4 regions of the Adlercreutzia sp. CNCM I-6216 genome follow, and region 4 is predicted to be linked to each of the others. Evidence: predicted binding sites of a transcription regulator. Region 4 holds the regulator's gene; each other region holds the start of a gene.

Region 1 (5,861 bases), on a different contig from region 4:
GAGAAGCCCTCCGCGTCGATGGATTTCTCGCAGATGACGGTGACGCCGGCCACGTCGGTTTCGACGGGGCGTCCCGTGCGCGGATCGAGGATGTGGTGGTAGAAGGTGCCGTCGGGTGCGGTGAAACAGCGCTCGTAGACGCCACTCGTGACAGCCGACCCCACAACCAGGGGCACGGCGCCGATGAGCTGGGAGGGGTCGCGCGGATCGCGGATGCCCACGCGCCAGGGGTCGCCTGTGGGCTTGGTGCCGCTCACGGCCACGTTGCCGCCGAGGTTCACGATGGTGCCCGAGAGTCCGTGGGCCTCCATGGCCGCCACGAGTGCATCGGCGATCCATCCTTTGGCGATGCCGCCGGCGTCCACGGCGGCATCGGGGTCGGCCAGCTGCGCGAAGCAGGTCTTGGGTTCGGGCACTGTCTCGAACCCGGGCATCGCCTCGGTTGCGGCATCGGCGTCGCTCTCGGCCGCTGTGACTGCCGGCGTCTTCCACAATCTGAGCGCGTGCCAGTCGACGTGGCGCACCGCCTCGGCGAGTGCACCATCATCGGGCACCGTGCCCTCGTGAAAATTCCACAGGCGCACCGCCGGGCCTACGGTAATGTCGAAGGCGCCCTCGCTTTCCGCGCAGTAGGAAAGCGCCCTCTCGAGCAGGTCGTAGGTCAAAGGGTCGATGGCCACGGGCTGGCCGTGCGCGCTGTTGATGCGCGCGATGTCGGAGTGGGGAAGCGTGCGGCTGAACAGGCGCTCATAGCGGCGGCAGAGCGCCCGGGCCTCTTCGAAGGCCGCCTGACATGCTGCCGTCTCGCCGTAGGCCTCGATGTCGATGACGGTGTTGAAGGCCAAAAAGCGCACGCCGGCCGGTTTGCCCTCGGCGGCGTCGTGCGTCTCCAGGAATTGCTCGTCGGGAATGGGGTCGAGGCTATGTGCGTCCATTTTACTCATGGGGGACAGTATAGCGAACTCGGCGAAGGAGAGAGGCGACGCGCGCGCCATCTGTAGTATCATGGGCGGCACGCGAACAACGAAGAGAAAGGCGCTCGATGAAGGCACTCATTCCCGCGGCGGGGCTCGGTACCCGCTTTTTGCCGGCCACCAAGGCCCAGCCCAAAGAAATGCTGCTGGTGGTGGACCGCCCGGCTATCCAGTACGTGGTGGAAGAGGGTCTGGCTTCCGGCGCTGACGAGGTCGTGATCGTCAACAGCCGCGAGAAGAAGGCCATTGAGGACCATTTCACGCCGAACCCGGAGCTGGTGGCGCTTCTGCGCGAGCGCGGCAAGGACGCCTATGCCGATGCGGTGGAATATGTCGGCAACCTGCCGGTCAGCTACGTGTATCAGGAGGAGGCGCTGGGGCTGGGACATGCCGTGCGCTGCGCGGCAGAGAAGACGGGCGACGAGCCGTTCTACGTGCTGCTCGGCGATGTGCTCGTGCCGGGCAATGAGATGCTGCCGGCTATGAAGGCGGTTTCCGACGCCCATGGCGGGGCCAGCGTTATCGCGGTCATGCCCGTGCCCGACGACCAGGTGAGCCGCTTCGGCGTCATCGCCGGGGAGGCGGTGGCCGAGAATGTGTGGAAGGTGGACTCGCTGGTGGAAAAGCCGGCGCTAGAGGATGCGCCGTCGAATCTGGCGGTGTTCGGCCGCTACCTGCTCTCGCCCCGCGTGATGGAACTGCTGGCCGATGTGGAGCCGGGGGTGGGCGGCGAGATTCAGCTCACCGACGCGCTGGACGCGGTGCTTGCCGAGGAGGAAATGTACGCGCTTGTGGTGGATCCGGCCGACGGCTTCGACACGGGCACCGTGGAGAGCTGGCTCGAGACGAACAACGTGCTGTTCGCGCGTCGTCAGGGATAGGTACGATTCGGCATTCGGCGGCGCGGGGTAGGGTGCTGATGGCGCTCCATCAACGGTGCCGTCGCTCAGGCTCGCCGTCGTATTACCGCTGATGAGGTTTCTTCTAAAATGTGAAGAATTACTTAACGATGAGCCTATGAATCCACAAGTTCACCATGGGTGCATCATAGGGAATTCAAGGGTGGCTGTTATACTGACGTCAGTAAGTGAGACAACCCCCTCCGATCACTTGCCTGCTTTGTCTCTTTAAAGCAGAAAGCGGCTCCGCGAGAGTCGCATCCCCCCTCCTTCTGGCCCGGCGGCCCCCTCCGCCGGGCCGCTTCTTTTTGTCGTGCATTTCGCATTGATAAAACATTTGTTCTATTATTTTGGCGGGCTCCGTGGTACCATTACGGGCTATGGATACTTTGTTTACTGCTATGGAAAATGATCGGAAGCGTGATGTGGCTCCGCTCGCGGTGCGCATGCGGCCGCGCACGCTCGACGAGGTGGTCGGGCAGACGGAGGCCGTGGGCGAGGGCAGCTGGCTGCGCGCGGCCATCGAGAACGACACGTTAAGCTCCGTCATCCTCTTCGGGCCGGCGGGCACGGGCAAGACGTCGCTTGCCCACGTCATCGCTGAATCGACCCGCGCCACCTTCGTGGAGGTGTCGGCTATCGGGGGCACGGTGTCCGACTTGCGCCGGGAAATCGACGCGGCGGAGAAGCGTCTCGTCATGGGGGGCTTGCGCACCATCCTGTTCGTCGATGAGATCCACCGCTTCAACCGCAGCCAGCAGGACGCGCTTCTGCACGCGGTGGAAGATCGCCTTGTGGTGCTTGTGGGCGCCACCACGGAGAACCCTTTTTTCGAAGTGAACTCAGCCCTCATCTCCCGCTCGCGCATCGTGGAGCTGCATTCGCTGTCCGACGACGAGATCGCCGAGCTGGTGGGTCGCGCTGTGGAAGACGCGCGGGGGCTGGCTGGCTGCTATGCTCTGGAGGAGGCCGCTACCGCGGCCATCGTCACCCTGGCCGGCGGCGACGGCCGCGGGGCGCTCACAACGTTGGAGTTGGCCGCTGGTATGGTGGCGCCGGGCACGAAGGAGGCCCCCGTTTCCATCACCGAGGCCATGGTGCGGGCCGCCACGCCCCACCGCGCGCTGCCCTACGACAAGAACAAGGACATGCACTACGACATCATCTCCGCGTTCATCAAGAGCATGCGGGGCAGCGATCCGGATGCCGCCGTGTACTGGCTCGCCCGCATGATCGACGGGGGAGAGGATCCGAAGTTCATCGCCCGCCGCATGTACATCGCTGCCTCGGAGGATATCGGGAACGCCGACCCCCAGGCCCTGCTCGTGGCCGAGGCCGCCTTCCGGGCTGCCGAGGTCATCGGCTACCCGGAGTGCCGCATCAACTTGGCCCAGGCCGCCATTTACTTGGCGCTGGCGCCGAAGTCCAACAGCGCCGAGGCCGCGATCGATGCGGCGCTGCGCGAAGTGCGCAACGGCCCGGTGCGCAAGGTGCCCGACTACCTGCGCGATCGTCATCGCCCCGGCTCGGAAAACTACGGCGAGTACAAGTACCCCCACAGCTACCCGGCCGGCTGGGTCGATCAGCGCTATCTGCCCGAGGGCCTTGAGCGCGGCTGCTTCTACCAACCCGGCGAGCGCGGCTGGGAGGCTTACCGCACCGACGCCGCCGCCCGCGACCGCCAGGGGAGTTGAGTCGCGGCTCGGCGTGTTGCGTCCGCCGCATTGCGGGCACCGCGCAGCGAGCCAGGCATCGTGCTGGGGCGACGTTCGGTCGAGGGCGCCCCAGCACGGGTGCCGCTGGCGATGCCGCTCGCGTGTGACACGATGTCAACTTCCGTTTACGGAATGGCTACCGTAGCGGCGCGTTCCGTGGAGGCCCTGCGCAACTTAATTAGAATGACTCCAGTAATGGTATAGTCAGGTCTTCGGAATTATAAGGAGGCTCATCATGGATTTCGCAGGGATCGTGGACATCGCGCTGCCCGTCATCTACGTGCTCGTCGGCGCGGTGCTCGTATGGTTTGTCGTGGAATTGGCGCTCACCATCCGCTCGACGCGCTCGACCATCGACGACGCCCATAAGGAGCTCACCCCCACGCTGAAGAACGTGGAGAAGATCACCGCCCAGGTCGATCCCCTCATCGCCCATGTGGATGCCCTGGTGACCGATCAGATCGACCCGCTGCTTACCCGCGTGAACGAGATCGCCGAGGAGGCCAAGCCCGCCGTGGGCCGCGTCGATCCGCTGGTGGAGCGTCTGTCGCTCACGGTGGACGCGGCGAATTTGGAACTCATGCGCGTCGACCAGATTCTGGAAGATGTGACCCAGATCACCGATTCCGTCTCGAAGGCCGCCGGTGCCGTCGATACCGTGACGAGCGCTCCGATCGATTTGGTGAACTCGCTCACGGGCAAGTTGCGCAGCAAGTTCAAGCCGCGCTACGCCTCCGATGAGTCCGTGAGCTTGGGAGCCGCTGCCGACGCCAGCGCCGCCGCGAAGGCCGGCCGCGCGCCCGAGCGCGGGGCGACCGTTGCCGACGCCGTCTCGGCCATGGGGGATGCCGCCCGCGCCGTCGTCGCCGAGGGCAAAGACCGCCGCGCCGCTGTCAAGGCCGCCAACGCAGCCAGCCAAGAACGTGCCCACGACTTCGAAGACCAGCTCTCCGGCACCGCCGGCACCATCGCCGATGCGGCCGTGGCCAACGCCAACGCCGACATCGACACCGACGCGCCGGCCGCGCCGGCCGCGACGGCCCCTGCCGACCCCGCAGCCGCTGCCCCGCCGGCCGTCTCTCCCAACGCCGCCGCGGCTCAGGCCAAGCCGGCCTCCGCGGGGAACAGCCCCTACACCGTTCAGTAGCTTGCACCCGAGGAGATTCCCATGAGCACCGACGCGTCTCAATCGCAGGGAGGAGCCGACGCGCCCGCTTCCGTCAACAACCCGCGCAGCGCGGCCGCCGCGGCCACCGCTGCCGCCAATGCCATCTCGCGCACCAAGCAGGCCCGCGCCCGCACGCGCTTCTTCGACCTGTGGGCCGTGGTGGCGGCCATTCTGCTTTTGGCGGCGACCGTCTATCTGCTGAACATCCTGTCGGTGCCCGTGGCCATTCTCATCTGGACCGTCATCATCGTCTTCTGCCTGCGCGGCATTGTGAACGGGCTGGAGAAGCGCCATATCAACCGCGGTTTGGGCACCACGATCGCCTATGTCATCATGGCGCTCGTGCTCGCCCTTATCGGCTTCCTTCTGTTCTCGCCTATGTTCGGCCTGAACGCCCAGTTCAACGACTTGGTCAGCAACCTGCCCCATTATGTTGATGCGGTCATCGCCTGGGGCAACGACCTGTACGCCCGCTACGCCCCGATGCTCGAGGACGAAACGGTGAAGAACGTCATCAGCGAGGTGCAGAAGTCTGCTGCCTCGTGGGCCTCCTCCATCGCCCAGGGCAGCGCCAACGGCATCGTGGCCTTCTCCACGACGCTGGCCAACGGCCTTATGGCCTTAGGGTTCGCGCTCGTCATCGCCTTCTGGATCCTCATGGAGCTGCCGGCCATGGGCCGCGAGACGCGCCGGCTCATCGGCCCCAAGCACGCCGAGGACGCCGAGTTCTTCCACGCCACCTTCACCCGCGTCATGGGCGGCTACATCAAGGGAACGCTTCTGCAGTGCGCTGTCATCGGCGTGGGCTGCGGCATCCTGTTCCAGGTCGTCGGCGTGCCCAACGCGGCCGTGCTCGGCCTCATCACCGGCGTGATGAACATCATCCCCATCATCGGCCCGTGGCTGGGAGGTGCGCTCGCGGCCATCGCGGCCGTCTTCGTGAGCCCGCTGGTGGCCCTTATCGCCCTGGCCGGGACCGTGGTCATCCAGCAGCTCGTCTACACCTTCGTCTCGCCGAAGATCATGGCGAACTCGGTGGACATCCACCCGGCTCTCACCCTTATCGCGTTGATGGTGGGCTCGGCCCTCGGCGGCGCCATGAGCG
Region 2 (5,861 bases), 310 kb from region 4:
GCTCGGCGGTCTGCTGCAAATCTCCCCCGTGCTCACGGTGGCCGATTGGGAGACGGCTACGTTGGCGAAAGTGCGCACGTGGAAGAAGACGCTGGCGCGTATGGTCGATATCTTCAAGGAGGATATCGATGCGTGCGGACTCAAGCGCGTGGTGGTGCACTACATCGGATCAGCGGCCCCCGCCATCAAATGGGCGCGCGAGGCTATCGAGCCGGTGGTGGGACACGCGGTGGAGGTGCTGCCCGTCAGTCCGGTCATCGGCGTGCACGTGGGGCCGGCGGTGGGGATTGCCTACGAGTGCGAGCGTCCCGTGCCCGGCAAGCTGACCGCCCCGACCGGCGAGCTGGTATTCAGCTTGTAGGGCTGTCGTCGCACCGGCGGGGATGTTTGCGCGGCCGCGGCTCACCCGCGCTCAGCGTAGCGCGGTGCGCAGGGCGGCAGGGCTTTCCTGCAGCTCGGTGAGGTTCTTCCAGAAGCGCTTGGGCATGAATTGACGGCGCAGCTCCGGGTGGTAACGGGCGTCGATGGAGACGCTTTTGTAGAAGGTGCGCCAGGCCTCGCTCATGAGGGCCTCGTCGGCGGTGCGGTCGGGCAGCGCTAGTTCCAAGTCGCCGGCGCCCTCGGTGTTCACCAGCTGCCAGTCGCCGCCGTCGTAGACGCCGGCGAGATGGTGCACCTCGTCGTAGATGATGAAGGGCTGCACGCCGAGCCGTTCCACGAAATGATCCATGATGAGCGGCACCACCGAGGCTTTCGGGTTCACGCGGGCGAACCATACATCGGCTCCTTCGCCGGCGAGGTGCTGGAAGCGCACGAACTGGCGCATGTGTTCGCATTCCTGGCCGACCGAGCGCGAAATGCGGAAGAGCCGCTCTACTGCCGGGTGGGTGATGTCCGAGAAGGCGCGACCCCGCTGCTTGGGGCACGGCCCCATGCCGCCGCGGCCTGCGCAGGAGGCGCGCTTGCGGCAGTGTTCGCATGCGCGATGCTTCTGCTCGTCAACGGCATAGCGCACGAAGCGGTAGACCGCCGTGCCCGCATCCGGCTCGTCCGAGCAAGCGGCGCGGGTCACCGCCAGGGCTGCCGCGCGGCCGCACTGGCGGCGCAGGGTGCTCATGACGCGCAGGGCCCGGTCCTGGTCGGTGGGGATGAGCGCCACGCGCTGGCCGAGACGGGGCTGCAGGCGCTCTTCCGGCGCGACATCGGTGGGACGCTCGTGACGCTCGTAGGCGGCGAAGACGGCCGAGAGCAGCCCTTCCAGGGAGCCGTCGTAGGCGTAGGCCACCTCGTCGTAGATGTCGGGAGGAGGGGAGGGTGTCGCAGGGGCGCCCTCCGCGTATGCGTTCGGGATATGCTTCATGACGCCCACCTAGGCCACCGAGAGCAGCGGGCTGTCGAGCGTTTTGCGGCCGTCGGCGATCGAGCGCTCTGCGACCGATGCCGGCTCGGTTGCGGCCGCTTGCCGCCCGGTCGCCGTCCCGGCCGCCTCAAGGGCCCGGCGCTGGGCGGCGAAGGCGACCTCGCGGGCGGTTGCCGCATCGGGGCTCGCCTCGGGCAGTACGGGCGGTACCTCCACGGTTTCGAAGAGGCTCATCTGGCCAGCTGGGGCGCGGTCGGCGCGGCGCCCATGGCGACCGCCGTCGATAGGGGCCGAAAGCCGCGCGTGCAGGGCCTCGCGGGAGAAATCGACTCCCGATCCGCCCCAGGCGCCGTTCATGGTGATGAAGTAGCGGGCCCGCTTGTAGGCGATGCCGAGCTTTCTCAGCTCCGCCTCGCCGAGGGTGGACTGCCGTCGTGCCCGACAGATGAGCTTCGCCCCGCGCACGCCGATGCCGGGCACGCGCAGAAGGGCCTCCAAAGGCGCGCTGTTCACCTCCACGGGAAAGAAGTCCAGGTGGTTCAGAGCCCAGTTCGCCTTCGGATCGACATCGGGGGCGAGGAAGGGGTTCTCCTCGTCGATGATCTCGCTCACGTTGAAGCCGTAGAAGCGCAAGAGCCAGTCGGCCTGGTAGAGGCGGTGCTCGCGGTTCAGCTGCACGGCGTCGGTGGCGGGCAGGAGCGGATCGGGCACGACGGGGAGGTAGGCGCTGAAGAACACGCGCTTCAGCGACAGGTGGGTGTACAGGGCCGCCGACAGGTTCAGGATCTGGTAGTCGCTTTCCGGGGTGGCTCCGACGATCATCTGGGTGGACTGGCCCGCCGGCGCGAAGGCCCGTGCCTTCCGGGCGTTCTTCTTCGTCAGGTATACCGTAGTGCGCTTCTTCGCCAGCGAGCGCGATTCCGCATCGTCGGCGATGGAGTCGCAGATATGCCGCATGGGGGCCAGGATGGACGCACGCGACTTGTTGGGGGCCAAAAGCCCCAGGCTCTGCCGGCTCGGCAGCTCCAGATTCACCGAGAGACGGTCGGACAGGTGCCCCAGCTCGTCGATGAGCTCCACCGAGGTGCCGGGGATGGCCTTGGTGTGGATGTAGCCGCGAAAGCCGTACTCCTCCCGCAGGATGCGCAGGGCCTCGATCATGAGCTCGGTGGTGCGGTCGGGGCATCCGGCGACACCGGAGGAGAGGAACAGCCCCTCGATGTAGTTGCGGCGGTAGAAGCCGATGGTGAGGTCGGCCAACTCGCGAGGCGTAAATGCGGCTCGGGGTGCCTCGGCGTTGCTCGCGCGGTTCACGCAGTAGCAGCAATCGTAGACGCAGACGTTGGTCATGAGCACCTTGAGCAGCGTGACGCAGCGCCCGTCCGGCGTGAACGAATGGCAGCATCCCGCCTGGGTGGCCGCGCCCAGCTGTCCGGCCTTGCCCGCGCGCTGAACCCCGGAGGAGGTGCAAGCCACGTCGTACTTCGCCGCATCGGCCAGAATCTCCAGCTTCTCGATGACGTTCACCGCGCAACCCCTTCCAACCGCCAGACATCTTCCCGCCGCTAACACCAAACGAGCACACTTGTTCGCCCGAATGAATGTACGCTATACTACCCGAATAGATGTTCGCGTGTCAATGGGCGGAACATCGCCGGTTTGCTTGCGGCGTATGTCTTCTGGGGTCGGGAGAGGAGTGTGGCGGCGAGGGGGCTTGCGAAGGGGGAGACTTCGTTGTCGTCGGTTCGCGATTGCTCCTGCTTCTACGAGTCAAGCTCCTCGAGCAACCCCTCACGGTATTCCGCATCGGTCGCCGCACGGCGGGCGTCCTCGAAGCGGCCGGCATCCATAAGCTGAGCTATCAGCTTTCCAAGTTGGTCGGCTCCTTCCGCCCGTCCCGCGGCCCTACCCTCGGCTCTGCCCTCGGCAAGCCCCTCCTCACGACCCTTCTTCTGCAGGAGGCGGCCTTGGGCGCGCATATCCTCTTCCAGCGTCAGCATGACAAGAGACTCCTCTCTCCATGGAGCGTCTTCGTTGGCGGCCTCCACGGCGGCCGCGAGGTCGGCGGTAAGGCCGTCGCCTCCGACCTCCTCGGTGGCGACGTACCGAAGTAAACCACGAAGCGGCCCGTCTGGCAACATCTCCCAAGCGGAGGCGTTGAGCACGACCCATCTGAAGCCGTGCCCGAGTACCACGGATCCGCTCTCATCGCATATCATGTCGAAGGTGTAGACGGGGAGCCCCTCCTTGAACTCGTCGTGTAGGCAGATGAAAACGATAAAGCTCTCGGGCAAACTGTCGTAGGTGGCTCCCGGGCGCAGCATCGCAGTGTCCATGGCGCTCTGGTAGTAGCGCATGCGTCGACCCAGGCCCTCGCGGGAGTAGGTCTGCATCTCCACGTCGTAGAGCGCGTCCGAGGTGCGAACCCAGGCGTCGAGGCGCACTCCGTGGGAGCCGACGCGGGGCTGCAGGGTGCGCTCGGCGACGACGTTGCGTACCTCGTCCACGGGCACACCGAGGGCCGTCTCCAGCACTCGGCGGCACAGATCGGGGCGCTCCTCCATGATCCTGTCAAACATGGGGTACTCGCTGAACAGAAGGTTTCTCGACATCTAGGCCGTCCTTTCACCGGGGGTTTGGATCGTGCCATGCTACGCGATCCGAACCGCAGAAATGACGCGGGAATGTCCCGGTTCGTTCCCCGCGCCAACCGTGCTGGAGCCGCACTTTGATCGATTCGGGGAAACCGACGAGGAAATCGGGTATCATGGTGCCCATAGGAAACATGAGGGAACTCCTCACGGATGAAAGGGCGGCTATGGAGGCTTACAAGCGCGAGTTCATCGAGTTCATGGTTCAGAGCGACGTGCTGAAGTTCGGCGATTTCACGCTGAAGAGCGGGCGCAAGTCGCCGTTCTTCATGAATGCGGGCGCCTATGTGACCGGCGAGCAGCTGCATCGGCTGGGTCTGTACTACGCCCAGGCCATCAACGACAATTTCGGGCTGGACTTCGATGTGGTGTTCGGGCCAGCCTACAAGGGCATCCCCTTGGCGGTGGTGACGGCCATGGCGCTTCAGGAGCTGTACGGCAAGGAGGTAAAGTACTGCTGCAACCGCAAGGAAGTGAAGGACCACGGGGCCGACGCGGGCAACCTGCTCGGCGCGGAGCTTCACGACGGCGACAAGGTCATCATGGTGGAGGACGTCACCACTTCGGGCAAGTCCATCGACGAGACCTACCCCATCTTGAAGGCCGCTGCCGATGTGGATGTGCGCGGGCTCATCGTGTCGCTCAACCGCATGGAGGTGGGGAAGGGCGGCGTCACCACGGCCCAGAAGGAGATCGAGGCGAAGTACGGCTTCCCGGTGGCCTCCATCGTGTCCATGGCCGAGGTGAAGGAGTGCCTGCACAACCACGAGGTGGCCGGGCGCATCGTGATCGACGACGATATCGCGGCCGCCATCGACGCCTACTACGAGCAGTGGGGCGCCAAGGAGTAGGGCAGGCTCATACGACCGATCGACTGCCTAGAGGACGCCTAACGTGCGATTGCGCAGGTATTGCGCGGATGCGACTTCCCTAAATCGGAGCGTTGTCGTACAATAGGCCGACGCGGAACGGCATCGATGGGGAGGGTCGGCCGTTCACGCGCTCGTCGCCGGTGTGGCTCAACGGTAGAGCAACTGATTTGTAATCAGTGGGTTGCGGGTTCGATTCCTGTCACCGGCTCCATGTTTTACCAGGTCAGAGGTTTATAGCCTCTGGCCTTTTCTCTTTTTTGGACACTGAAGATACTGTTTGGTATCCAACGGTGCCCAGGCTGGCGGCCGGTCGTCTCCAGATGTTTTTCCGATTCTGCCTTCGAAATGCCACTTTGGCCTAGAAATGGTTGATGGACAAGAGACGGTTTGTACATTTCGGGGCTGAAATGGCAGAAAAGTGCCAGTTGAAGATAGAAATGTACAAGACGTGGAAAATGGGGCGCACATTTCGGGGTCGAAGTGGCATTTACCTGGCAGAATCTGGCGTCCGGGCCATCCACGAAGTTCGTGCGCTCTGCTATCATGGCTCGGGAACGTTTGAGAAAGGAAGCGCGCGAGTTTATGGCAACGTACATCGCCCATTACCAGTCGCCGAAGGGCTCCTACGAGAGAGAGCGCGGGCTGTTCGAGTTCGAGAGCGACGCGCGGGCCGGCACCAAGGCCAACGCCCACGACGCGCGCATGAAGATGCTAGAGCTGTTCGGCGCGAGTGCGGTGTCGTGGACCATCGAGAAGGTGGAGCGCGCCGGCGCCGCTCCCGCCGAGAAGCGGGAGAAGACCACCGACGGCCAGCTGGCGCTGGACTTCCGCCCTCCCAAGCCCGAGCGCAAGCGCAAGCATTCGAAAGGATATTGGTGATATGAAGAAGAAGCACCTGAAATTTCTGAAGCAGCTGGTGGAGACTCCCTCGCCGACGGGCTTCGAGGAACCGGCGGCGTCTCTCGTGCGCGAGAGGCT
Region 3 (5,861 bases), on a different contig from region 4:
ATCGACTGATTTGCGCTGCCTCGACGATATCGATAACCGAAATCCTCTCCAAAGGCCGGCTATCAAGCAGGTCAAGCAAGGTTTCTCGTATCAGCTTCCGCATACGCTGCGTTTGCATGGACTCAGGCACAGCCGAATCACCCCTCCCCTGTTGGACTGGGTCGAAAAAAGCGGATCGGAGACAGCCCTTCCGCCGACCCCTCCTAAATATACTATCAGAGCGAGGCGTACACCTTCGAGGAGGGGACGTTCAGGGACGTGAGCAGCACGACGCCCACCTGCCCGCGCTCCGGGGCGTAGACGATGTGCGCGTTTCCCTCGCCCTCGCCGCGGCCGGGCTCGACCTGGTCGTCGTCGGTGACGATGACCACGTTGAAGTCGTCGGTGCTCGCAAGGCAGCTCAGGCGCGGCACGAGGCACACGAAGGACTCGGCGCCGGCGGAGGCGAGCTCGTCGTGCAGCTTTTTCAGCTGACGAGCCGAGGCGTAGTAGTCCACGGCCACGACGCCGATCTTGCGGTCGCCGGCCATGAGGATGCGCGGCTTCTCGTAGCGGGCGAGGTCGTCCACGTTCAGCGTGAGGACGCCGGCGCCCTTCTCCTCGTAGAACGAGCGCACGTCCGAGGCGTACACGGGCCGCTCGCGCATGGACAGCGGCAACCGCGCCAGCTCGGCGGCCACCATCTCGCCCAGCGTCTCGGGACGCTCCTCGGCGCCCCCGCCCACCGAGGGGAGCTTCGTGGGGCGCAGCGCGTCCAGGACGTCGTAGGTGCCGTCGAAGACGATGGCCGTATATCCGGACATCTGCCCGAAGGCGTCGTCCACGGCCGTGGCGGCCATATTGAAGGAGCGGCCCGTCTCGAAGTAGCGCAGAAGCACGCTGCCGCCGAGCACGACGAGCAGCGCGAACACGAGCAGGGCGACTTTTTCGCGGGTACGCTTCTTCATGGAGGAAATTATACCGAAGCGCCGCCGCATGGGCGCGACGGGGCACGAGGTTCCATATTCCCTCTCCGGAGGGGGCGACCTTGATCGCTGCAGGATTCCCGTAGGGGGCGACCTTGGTCGCCCCTTCCGAGCGAGACTATTCCACTCGGGAGGGCAGACCAAGGTCTGCCCCTACGGGATAGGGCCGGACGCTTAACGGGAGGCCAGTTGGCGGTCGGCCTCCAGCATGCGCTTGACGAAGTAGCCGGTGTAAGAGCCCTCCACCTCGGCCACCTCCTCAGGCGTGCCCTGAGCGACGATGGTGCCACCGCGGTCGCCGCCCTCGGGGCCCAAGTCCACGATGTGGTCGGCACATTTGATGACATCCAGGTTGTGCTCGATGACGAGCACCGTGTTGCCGGCGTCCACGAGGCGCTGGAGCACCTCGAGCAGCTGGCGCACGTCCTCGAAGTGCAGGCCCGTGGTGGGCTCGTCCAGGATGTAGAAGGTCTTGCCGGACTGGCGCTTCTGCAGCTCGCTGGCGAGCTTCACGCGCTGGGCCTCGCCGCCGGAAAGCGTGGTCGCCGGCTGGCCCAGGCGGATGTAGCCGAGACCCACGTCGAAAAGCGTCTGCAGCTTGCGCTTGATGCCCGGGATGTTCTCGAAGAAGTGCAGGGCGTCCTCAACGGTCATGTCGAGCACCTCGGAGATGTTCTTGCCGCGGTAGGTCACCTGCAGCGTCTCGCGGTTGTAGCGCTCGCCGTTGCAGACCTCGCAGGGTACGTACACGTCGGGCAGAAAGTGCATCTCAATCTTGATCTGGCCGTCGCCCTTGCAGGCCTCGCAACGGCCGCCGCTCACGTTGAAGGAGAAGCGCCCCGGCGCGTAACCGCGGGCCTTGGCCTCGGCCGTGCTGGCGAACAGCGCGCGGATGTCGTCCCACAGTCCGATGTAGGTGGCCGGGTTCGATCGCGGGGTGCGCCCGATGGGGCTCTGGTCGATGTTGATGACCTTGTCGAGCTTCTCCAGGCCCGTGATCTTGCGGTAGGGCCCGGTGCGACGGTGGGCATGGTTCAACCGATTGGCGAGCGCCGGCGCCAGCGTGTCGGTGATAAGGGAGCTTTTTCCCGACCCGGAGACGCCCGTGACCACGGTGAGCGTGCCGATGGGCACCTCCAACGTGACGTTTTGCAGGTTGTTCTCCTTGGCGCCAGTCATCTTCAGCGTGCCGCGGCCCGGCTTGCGGCGAGCCTCCGGCACCGCGATGCGGCGGCGCCCCGACAGATAGTCGGCCGTGACGGAGCCCTCCGTGGCCATGACCTCCGCCGGCGTCCCCGCCGCGATGACGTGGCCTCCGTGCTCGCCGGCGCCCGGGCCCATGTCCACCACGAAGTCGGCCGCCCGGATGGTGTCCTCGTCGTGCTCCACGACCACCACGGTGTTGCCCAAGTCTCGCAGGCGCTCCAACGTGGCGATGAGCCGCTCGTTGTCGCGCTGGTGAAGCCCGATGGAGGGCTCGTCCAGAATGTAGAGCACGCCCATGAGCCCGGCGCCGATCTGGGTGGCGAGCCGGATGCGCTGGGCCTCGCCGCCGGAGAGCGTGGCCGTGGCCCGCTCCAGCGTGAGGTAGTCCAGGCCCACGTCCACGAGGAAGCGCAGCCGCTCGCGGATCTCCTTCACGATGGGCAGGGCGATGACCGCCGCCTGGCCCGTGAAGTGCAGCCCCTCGAAGAACGCCAGCGACTCGGCCGCCGACATCTCCGTGACGTCGTGGATGGACTTGTCGTTCACCGTGACCGCGAGGACCTCCGGCTTCAGGCGCTTGCCGCCGCAGGTCTCGCAGGGCACCGTGGCGAAATAGGCCGACAGCTTCTCGCGCTGGGCGTCGGACTGGGCCTCGGTATAGCGGCGCTTCACCGCGGCGAGCACGCCCTCCCACTCGATGTACCAGTAGGTGTCGCGGCCGTCCACGGTGCGGTAGTCAACGCGCACCTTCTCGTTGCCGAGGCCATGCAAGAGCGCCTTCTGGGCCTTCTTCGGCATGTCCTCCCACGGTGTGTCGGCGTCGGTGCCTACATGCTGGGCCACGGCGCGCAGCACCTGGGGGTAGTAGTTGCCGCTCTTGAACGGCGCGATGACGCCCTCGTTCAGCGTGAGGGACGGGTCGGGTACTACGAGCGAGGGGTCCACCTCATCGCGGCTGCCGATGCCGAGGCAGTCGGGGCAGGCGCCGTAGGGGGCATTGAAGGAGAAGTCGCGGGGCTGCAGCTCGTCCATGGAGTGGCCGTGCTCGGGGCACGCGAGGGCCAGCGAGAACAAATGCTCTCCCTCCCCGAGGCCGCCCGTGGCGCCCGAGGAGGTGCCACCGGCCTCGCCGAGCGGTTTCCCGTCCGGCCCGAGCACCTGCACGAGCACGCGGCCCTGCGCCAGCTTGCAGGCCAGCTCCACGGCCTCGGCGATGCGGCTTTGGGCGGATTCCTTCAGCGTGACGCGGTCGACCACCACGTCGATGAAGTGCTTGATCTTCTTGTTCAGCGTGACGGGCTCACCGGAAAGCTTCACGATCTCGCCGTCGATGCGCACGCGGGAGAAGCCCTCCTTCTGCAGATCGGCGAAGAGCTTCGTGAACTCGCCCTTGCGGCCGGCCACCACCGGGGCCATGAGGATGGCCTTCGTCGACTCGCCCTGGGCGTCGTCGCCGAGGCGCAGGATGTCGTCGGTCACCTGGTCGGTGGTCTGCTTCTTGATTTCGCGGCCGCACTCCGGGCAGTGGGGCACGCCCACCCGCGCGAACAGAAGGCGCAGGTAGTCGTAGATCTCGGTGGTGGTGCCCACGGTGGAGCGGGGATTCTTCGACGTGGTCTTCTGATCGATGGACACCGCCGGCGACAGGCCGTCGATGGAGTCCACATCGGGCTTGGACATCTGACCCAGGAACATGCGGGCATAGCTGGAGAGGCTCTCCACATAGCGGCGCTGCCCCTCGGCGTACATGGTGTCGAAGGCGAGGCTGGACTTGCCGGAGCCGGAAAGGCCCGTGATGACGACCAGCTCGTCGCGGGGAATAGTCAGGTCGACGTCCTTCAAGTTGTGCTCGCGGGCGCCTTTGATGACGATCTCGTTGGCCATTGGCTGGATTTCCTTCGCAGACGTGAAGCAACGGGCGCCGCGCTGGCCGCCCGTTGCCGAATTCTCTTGTTTCGCCTGCGTATTCTACCGATTCGCGCGGCCGCTGGCTAGCAATTTAGGGAACTTTTGTTCGGGTTCACGGATTTTGCATAGATGAGCGCTCAGGTTATATGAGCGCGGGGGCAGCGACGGAGGCATCCTCGGGAACGGCCTCCCCCGTCGCGGGCTCGGGCGCCGAGGACTCCCCCATGCCCTTCATCTTCCGAAAACGGGACAGCGTGAGGCGGCCGTCCTTCTTCTTCTCGCTGGGCGCCCGCAGGCAGACCGCCACGAACAGGCTGGCAGCGACGAGCACGGCGGCCATGGCGGCGAACACGAAGGCGAAGGAGGTCGCCTCCAGAAGGATGCCGCAGACCACGCCGGTGATCGCCGAGCCGGCGTAGGCCACGAGGTTCACCGAGGCGAGGATGGCCGAGACGCGCAGCACGCTCACGCGCAGAAGCAGAAGGCGCAGCGACACGGACACCGCCACGCCCATGGCGAAGCTGAACAGGGCGCAGTCGCCCATGAACAGAAGCTCGGCGCCCATGAGGACGCATAGCGCCATCAGCGCCGTGGTGGCCGTCACGGCCGCCATGGAGACGACGAGGGTGCGCTTGGGCTCGAAGCGCTGCACGAGGGGGCCGCCGAGAAGCGACGGCGCCATGATGAGGGCCAGAATGACCGACCCGGCCAGAGGCGAGGTCTCGCCGAAGCACTGCTGGGCGATGGGCGCCGAGAACGACTGGTAGAAGCAGGAGACGAGCCAGGTGGCCAGGTAGCACACGGCCACCACGGCGAACAGGCGCCGGTTGTCGGTGGGGATGTAGACGCGCACCCTCATCACGGCGCGCAGCGAGAGCGTCTGGTCGAGGGGCTCGTGCACCACGGGCATGAGGAACAGGCACACGGCCAGGATGACGATCATGATGCCGTAGAGCACGGCGATGCTCGGCACGATGTCGTAGAGGATGCCCACGGCCACCGACCCGATCATGATGCCCACCATGGCGCCGCAGCTGGCCACGGTGGACCCCCAGCCGAGGTGCTTCTCCCCCACGCAGTCGATGACGAGAGCGGACACGGCGCTCATGCCGAAGCCGGCCGAGAGGCCCTGGACGAAGCGGGCGGCGAGCACGGCCGCGCCGCTGTCGGCCATCATGAACATGATGCAGCCGACGATGGCGAGCATGAGGGTGAGGCTGGTCACGGGAGTGCGCCCGAAGGCGTCGGAGATGCGTCCGGCGAGCAAGAGCGTCAAGGCCACGCCGGTGAGGTAGGTGAACATCGTGTTGGAGATATCCGCCGTGGTGAGCCCGATGGTGCCCTGGTAGTCGGCATAGAGGGGAATCGGGATCGCCGTGGCGGCGAAAATGGCCAGAAACGCGATGGTGGCGAGCGCGAACCCGCGCAGGGACTGCCCGTCGGTGAGCTCCTCTTTGTGCATCCTTTCCTCCGTATGAACGAGATGTGCCAGCCTGCCTCTCGGGAACGGATATCCCGAAAGGGTGGGTGAAGTATGAACCTCGCTTCAGGGGAATTCAAGGGATTGCGCTGAGTTTTCCACTCAGCGATGAAACGGCCCCGCAAGCCGCGCGAGGGTTCGGAGTCCCGTGCCGCCCGCCGCCGCCTTAAAGCCGCCGACGGCGGCCGCCGCGAGCAGCTGGTCATGCCCCCCCCCGCAACCGACAGCGAGCGCAAAAGGAGCCCTCTCCCCCGAGGGCTCCTGAGTGGGTTTCCGCTGTGGCGTATCCGGAACCTACATGA
Region 4 (5,861 bases):
GGCGCGGCCCAAAGGAGCGCCATGAACGTGAACGTGCCCGAGAGCACCTGGTAGCATGCCAGCGGAATAAGACCGCCCATAACGATGCCGCTCACCGCCTCGCCGACGGGAAGGTAGGAGAGAGGCGTCTTGCCTCCGGAGTACATCACGACGATGACGGCTCCGATAAGCGCGATGACGAGGGGAACGGGGCCTGTCTTCCAAACAACGTACAGGCCGAGCAGAAAGGCCACGGCCAGAAAGCCGATGGCCAGCCCGAGGGCCGAGCGCGGATTGACGTCGTTGTAGACGAGCACCGAGTCGGAGGCCTCCACGTTGTCCTCGGCCGTATCGGTTCCCTTGATGAAGTCGAAGTAGTCGTTGAAGGTGTTCACGGACGCCTGCATGAGGATGCAGATGAGGAGCAGAAGCCACGCCATGCCCACGTCCAGCGACCCGGTGTTGGCCAAGGCGCAGGCGGCGGCCACGAGCACGGGCATGATGGCCGCCGGCCAGGTATGGGGCGCGGCCAACTGAAGAGCGAGGCGAGGGGAGAGGGGAGTCGTCGCTCCCCCGCTGTTCGGTTTCGTATGGGAACCCATGTTCGATTTCTCTTTTCGTCGTGAGAAGCGTTATCGATTACCTGGCATTATAGAAGAAGGGCGCCCCAATGGAGCGCCCTTCAAGGGGTTTGCGCGTTGACGGCGCGTTTAGTTGGTCATCAGCGCGGCCGCGATGTCGCCCGAGGTGGACGAGGCCGGCTCCCAGGTGCCGTCGACCTTGGTGTAGGTGATGGTGATGGGCTGGGTGGCCGCCAGCTCGACGCCGTCGAGGGAGCCGATGACGATCTCGCCGATCTTTTGGTTGATCTCATCGTTGGAGAGAGCGGCAAGAGCATCGGGATCGGCGGTGACCTCGTCCACGGCCGTCTGCAGCGCCTGCAGGTAGCCGGTATAGCTCTTGCAGGTAAGGGTGATCTGGGCCGTGGCGCTGTCGCCGTCGACATTGATCGAGTCGATCGTGTAATCGAAGCCGCTCAGGTAGGACTTCATGAACTCGACGCCGTCGATGCCGTAGACCGAAAGCTGGCTCATATCGATGGACTCGGAGAACTCGTTGACGAACGCGTCGTCGATGTTCTTAATGCTGTCCAGTTCGGACGAGAGTGAAGCGCGGATGGCGTCTTCATCGCTCGTGCCGCTCGAGCAACCGGCCAACCCGACCATTCCAATGGAAAGCGCCAAAAGAGCAGCGAGGGTCACTATAAAACCCTGTATAGTTGATCGTGATTTCAATTTTACATAATCCATATTATCAGCCTTTCTTGTCAATCTTTTCAGAAGCCCTCCAACTTGAAACATTTTACCGTATATGGAAGGTGTTTAGCCCCAGGCATTGCCGCTGCCGCCGGATGGCTGCGCGGTGATGGTGGCGCCCTCGCCGAGGATCGAGGTGAAGTCTCCCGTTTGCATGGCCTCCATGAGCACGGGCATCATGAGCGCGATGCCGACGATGTTGACGATGAGCGCAATGGCGCTGATGGCGAGACCCCAGATAAGCGTCTGGCGTACCGTGGCGGCATAGACCTTCTGGCGACCATCGACATCGTCTATCACGTGCTTGATCTTAACGAAGCCGACAATGGCGCAGACGAGGCCCACCGTGCTCAGCATCACGCCGCCGATGATGAAGGAGACTGGACCTGCAATGGCGGCTACCGTCGAGAGCGTGCGGGCGGATTTCAGGTCGGCGTCGATGAGCGCCCGTCTCTGATCCTGCGAGGGCTCCGTCGACGGCTCGGGTCGCTGGGGATTTTCGGGAGTCGTCTCCGGAGCTCCCAGCTGCTGGGGCTCGGGCGTTTCTTCGGGTTTCGAATCGCGGTGATCGGTCATAAAGGACACTCTTTCTAGGAAAGGCCGCTGCTTCCGAAGCCCTGCGCTCCGCGCGAGCTCTCGGGAAGCTCATAAGTGTTATGTAAAGTAATGGTGGGGGTAGCGATGATCACGAGTTGGGCGATGCGCTCGCCCTTTTCGTAATTGAACACCTCCGTTGGATCGAGATTGATGAGCGGCACCTTGATCTCCCCCCGGTAGCCGCTGTCTATGAGGCCCGGGGCGTTCACGATGGAGATGCCCTGTCGTGCCGCCAGGCCGCTTCGGGGAATGATGAGCCCCGCATAGCCCTCGGGAACGGCCAAGGCGATACCGCAGGGCACGAGTGCCCGCTCGAAGGGCAAAAGCGTGCCGCCCTCGGCGGCGCGCAAATCGAGACCCGCATCGCCCGGACGGGCGTAGGCGGGCGCTTCCAGGGTCTCGTCGAGCTGCTTGAAAAGAACGTCCATGGATCAGCCCAGCTCTTTCAGGGCCTCGGAGAACTCCTCCACATTCTGGAAATCCTTGTAGACGCTGGCGAAGCGAATATAGGCAACGTCATCCAGAGTGGCCAGACGGGCCAGTACCAAATCGCCCAAATCGCGCGATTTGATCTCGTTGCGCTGACTCGATCGCAATTCCGCCTCGATGCTCGTGATGAGTCCGTCGATCTTCTCGGGCGTGATGGGACGTTTCGCGCAGGCGATGAGCAATCCTCGCATGAGCTTCTCGCGGTTGAAGACCTCCGATGAACCGTCGGCCTTGATGACGAGAATGGGATTTTCGGCGAGCCGCTCGTAGGTGGTGAATCGCGTGCCGCACTGCAGGCATTCGCGACGGCGCCGGATAGAGGCGCCGTCGTCGGCCGATCGCGAGTCGACGACTTTCGATTCCTGGTAGCCACAGGAAGGACAGCGCATAGGTTCTCCTTCTCACTTTGATAAGTTGATTGCTTATCATACCCTATCAGACCTAGCGCGCTCCCCTCTTCAAAACATTGCTACCTTCACGACACCCGCCCTCGACGCTCTAGGCGAAGAAGATGAGGAATGACGCGATGGTGCTGAGCGTGAAGGCTATGGAAAATTCGATGCGTGCCATTTTTTACTCCTGACCTCTTGCGTAGAACCTTTGTTCGCAGTTATAATAGAGCGAACAAAGGTTCACGTCAAGAGATTTTTCAAACAAATGTACGCTTTTGTGAAAGGATGCGCTATGACCCAGAAAGTGACCAAGCGGCAACAGGCGGTTCTCGACTGCATCGAAGCGTGCATTCGCGAGAAGGGCTACGGTCCTACGGTGCGCGAGGTGTGCCAGAGTTTGGGGCTCTCCTCCCCTTCCACCGTCCATGTCCATTTGAAGGCACTTGAAGACAAGGGCTTCATCAAGCGCGACCCCCTTAAATCCCGCTCCATCGCGCTTACCTATCCCATCGAGGAGGTTCCCTCCCCTGTCACGGCTTTCGCGGCCGCCTACAGCAAGCTCGTCAATGTGCCCTTGGTGGGCAACGTGGCTGCCGGCTCCCCTATTCTCGCCGAGGAGAACATCACCGACACCATCACGCTGCCCACCGATATCGTCGGCGATGCCCCCTCCTTCATGCTCTCGGTGCGCGGCGAGTCCATGATCGAGGCCGGCATCAACGATGGCGACTACGTGGTTGTGAAGGAGCAGCCGGTGGCCAACAACGGCGATATCGTCGTGGCCATCATCGACGACGGCGCCACCGTCAAGCGCTTCTTCCGCGAGGCCGACCATATCCGCCTGCAACCGGAGAACTCGACGATGGATCCCATCATCACCACGGACTGCTCCATTGCCGGCAAGGTGGTGGCCGTGTTTCGGCGCCTGTAGCGCCTTCGCCGCGCCGATAGGCCGCGAGTCCTCCCCTTTCGGTCAATCAAGAGCGCCCCTGCTCCGGATGCGAGGATCCGGAGCAGGGGCGCTCTTTCGTTTCTGGAGCGGTGGTTTCCTCAAGCGTCGACGTCCGAGACAAGGTAAGGGGAGAACGCGCTGACGAAGGCAGGGGCCGCGAGCAGCTGCAGGCGCGTGCCCGTGGCCTCGTGGCTCTCGGAGATGATGTGGCAGCGCTCGTGGGCCAGCGATACCAAATCCCCCCGTTGGTACGGCACGAGCACGTCCAGCTTGGCGTCGGCGGACGAGGCGGCCTGGGCGATGGCGCCCACGAGTTCCTCTATGCCCTCTCCAGAGCGGGCGGACACGAACCGGGCGCTCGGATAACGCCTTTTAAGGCCGGCCAGCGTCTCGGCGTCCAGCAGATCGCATTTGTTGAAAGTGGCGATCGTGGGAATGCTCTGGGCCCCTATCTGGTCGAGCACCTCGCACACGGCCTCGATCTGCCCCTCGAACTCCGGCGAGGAGGCGTCGATCACGTGCAGGATGAGGTCGGCTCCGGTGATTTCGTCGAGCGTCGACTTGAAGGCCTCGACCAGGGTGGTGGGCAGCTTCTGGATGAAGCCGACGGTGTCGGTGACGGTGACCTCGCGGCCCTCGGGCAGTTCGAACTTGCGGGTGGTGGAGTCCAGCGTGGCGAAGAGCTTGTCGTAGCTGAGCACGTCGGCTCCGGTGAGCCGGTTGATGAGCGAGCTTTTCCCGGCATTGGTATAACCGGCCAGTGCCACTTTGAACATGCCGCTGCCGTACCGGCTCTCACGCTGCAACGAGCGCACGTCGGACAGACGCTCAAGCTCGCGGCGAATGCTCGTGATGCGCTTGCGCACCATGCGGCGGTCCACCTCCAGCTGGCTTTCGCCCTCACCGAAGCGGGATCCCACGCCGCCTCCCATGCGGTTCGAAGCGAGGTGGGCCCACATGCCGCGCAGGCGCGGGTACAAGTACTGGTTCTGGGCGAGACGCACCTGCAGACGCCCCTCCTTGGAGGTGGCGTGCAGGGCGAAGATGTCCAGAATGAGGGCCGTACGGTCGATGACCTTCACGGACTTGTCCATGACCTTCTCCAGATTGGCCTGCTGGGAAGGTGTCAGCTCATCGTCGAAGATGACGAGGTCGGCCTCGTGCGACCGTGCCAGCTCGGCGATTTCGTCGGCCTTGCCCGTGCCGACGAAGGTGCGCGGGTTGGGCGCGTCCAAGCGCTGGGTCGTCGTGGCCACCACATCGGCTCCGGCCGTATCGGCCAGACGTTCCAGTTCGGCCAGGGAAGATTCCAAGGGCCACGGCAGCCCCGGGCGCTCGACGCCCACGAGAACGGCGCGCTCGCGGCGCTCCTCGGCCTTGGTGGCCGGACCCTTTTGGATGACGGATTCGTATTCGGTCATAGCATGCTCCTTTGCTTCAAGTAACGACGGATCCCATGAGGGGAAGGCGGTGCAAGTGGTCGTTACAGGCGCATGAGCATCACTCCTTAATCGTGGCGCGGCGTTGCGCCGGTGAAACGGGGGCTATCATAGCACAACAGCAGCGCCGGAGAAGCTCACGGCAGCACAATGGTTCCCGAGAAGCTCTCCGTTGCCGGTCCCGTCATGGATATCGTGCCATCCTCGTTCCAGCAGATGTGCAGTAGGCCGCCGCTCAACAGGAGATCGTTCTCCCTGCCGGCCCGACCGGTGAGGCAGGCGGCCGTGTTGGTGGCGCAGGCGCCGGTGCCACAGGCCAAGGTCTCGCCGCAGCCCCTCTCCCATACGCGCATGGCGATGCCCTCATCGGTGACGGAGGCGAACTCGACGTTGGTTTTCTCGGGAAATACGGGATGCGTCTCGAAGAAGGGGCCGGGAAGATCGATGCGCAGGGTCGAGAGGGATTTCTCAGCACCAGCGGGGAACAGCTCGTCGGGCAATGCCGCCCAATCGTCCACGAGGCAGACGGCGTGGGGGTTTCCCATGGAGACGCACACGAATTCGAAGGTTCCCCACGGCGAATCGAGGCGCAGATGCCCCACATAGGGCGCACCATCGGTCGCGCGGGAGTCCGGCGCGGCATCGACGGGCACGAGCACGGGATCCAAGATGGGCGCGCCCATGTTCACGGTCGCCT

Evidence for each region. The regulator LexA, encoded in region 4, represses DNA repair genes until DNA is damaged. The targets are predictions, from matches to a motif close to CNAACANNTGTTNG.
Region 1: the regulator LexA is predicted to act here: its motif matches at 2,204-2,217, upstream of ACYVRU_RS04355 (replication-associated recombination protein A).
Region 2: the regulator LexA is predicted to act here: its motif matches at 2,979-2,992, upstream of ACYVRU_RS01695 (putative DNA modification/repair radical SAM protein).
Region 3: the regulator LexA is predicted to act here: its motif matches at 4,175-4,188, upstream of uvrA (excinuclease ABC subunit UvrA).

The regions. Positions count from the first base shown of each region.
Region 1 covers NZ_CDSBIE010000003.1:184,151-190,011, forward strand. The annotation lists gene ACYVRU_RS04345 (FAD:protein FMN transferase) at 1-935, opposite strand, end outside; gene ACYVRU_RS04350 (UTP--glucose-1-phosphate uridylyltransferase) at 1,043-1,855, shown strand; gene ACYVRU_RS04355 (replication-associated recombination protein A) at 2,254-3,567, shown strand; gene ACYVRU_RS04360 (DUF948 domain-containing protein) at 3,824-4,735, shown strand; gene ACYVRU_RS04365 (AI-2E family transporter) at 4,757-5,861, shown strand, end outside.
Region 2 covers NZ_CDSBIE010000001.1:406,542-412,402, reverse strand. The annotation lists gene ACYVRU_RS01705 (DegV family protein) at 1-361, shown strand, start outside; gene ACYVRU_RS01700 (TIGR03915 family putative DNA repair protein) at 413-1,360, opposite strand; gene ACYVRU_RS01695 (putative DNA modification/repair radical SAM protein) at 1,370-2,887, opposite strand; gene ACYVRU_RS01690 (Rpn family recombination-promoting nuclease/putative transposase) at 3,124-3,972, opposite strand; gene pyrE (orotate phosphoribosyltransferase) at 4,179-4,862, shown strand; tRNA gene ACYVRU_RS01680 (tRNA-Thr) at 5,020-5,094, shown strand; gene ACYVRU_RS01675 (hypothetical protein) at 5,466-5,762, shown strand; gene ACYVRU_RS01670 (M42 family metallopeptidase) at 5,764-5,861, shown strand, end outside.
Region 3 covers NZ_CDSBIE010000006.1:73,061-78,921, forward strand. The annotation lists gene ACYVRU_RS07110 (TetR/AcrR family transcriptional regulator) at 1-130, opposite strand, end outside; gene ACYVRU_RS07115 (hypothetical protein) at 216-947, opposite strand; gene uvrA (excinuclease ABC subunit UvrA) at 1,140-4,055, opposite strand; gene ACYVRU_RS07125 (MFS transporter) at 4,222-5,541, opposite strand.
Region 4 covers NZ_CDSBIE010000001.1:100,530-106,390, forward strand. The annotation lists gene ACYVRU_RS00435 (prenyltransferase) at 1-581, opposite strand, end outside; gene ACYVRU_RS00440 (hypothetical protein) at 690-1,241, opposite strand; gene ACYVRU_RS00445 (hypothetical protein) at 1,362-1,871, opposite strand; gene dut (dUTP diphosphatase) at 1,886-2,320, opposite strand; gene nrdR (transcriptional regulator NrdR) at 2,324-2,770, opposite strand; gene lexA (transcriptional repressor LexA) at 3,066-3,704, shown strand; gene hflX (GTPase HflX) at 3,824-5,146, opposite strand; gene dapF (diaminopimelate epimerase) at 5,302-5,861, opposite strand, start outside.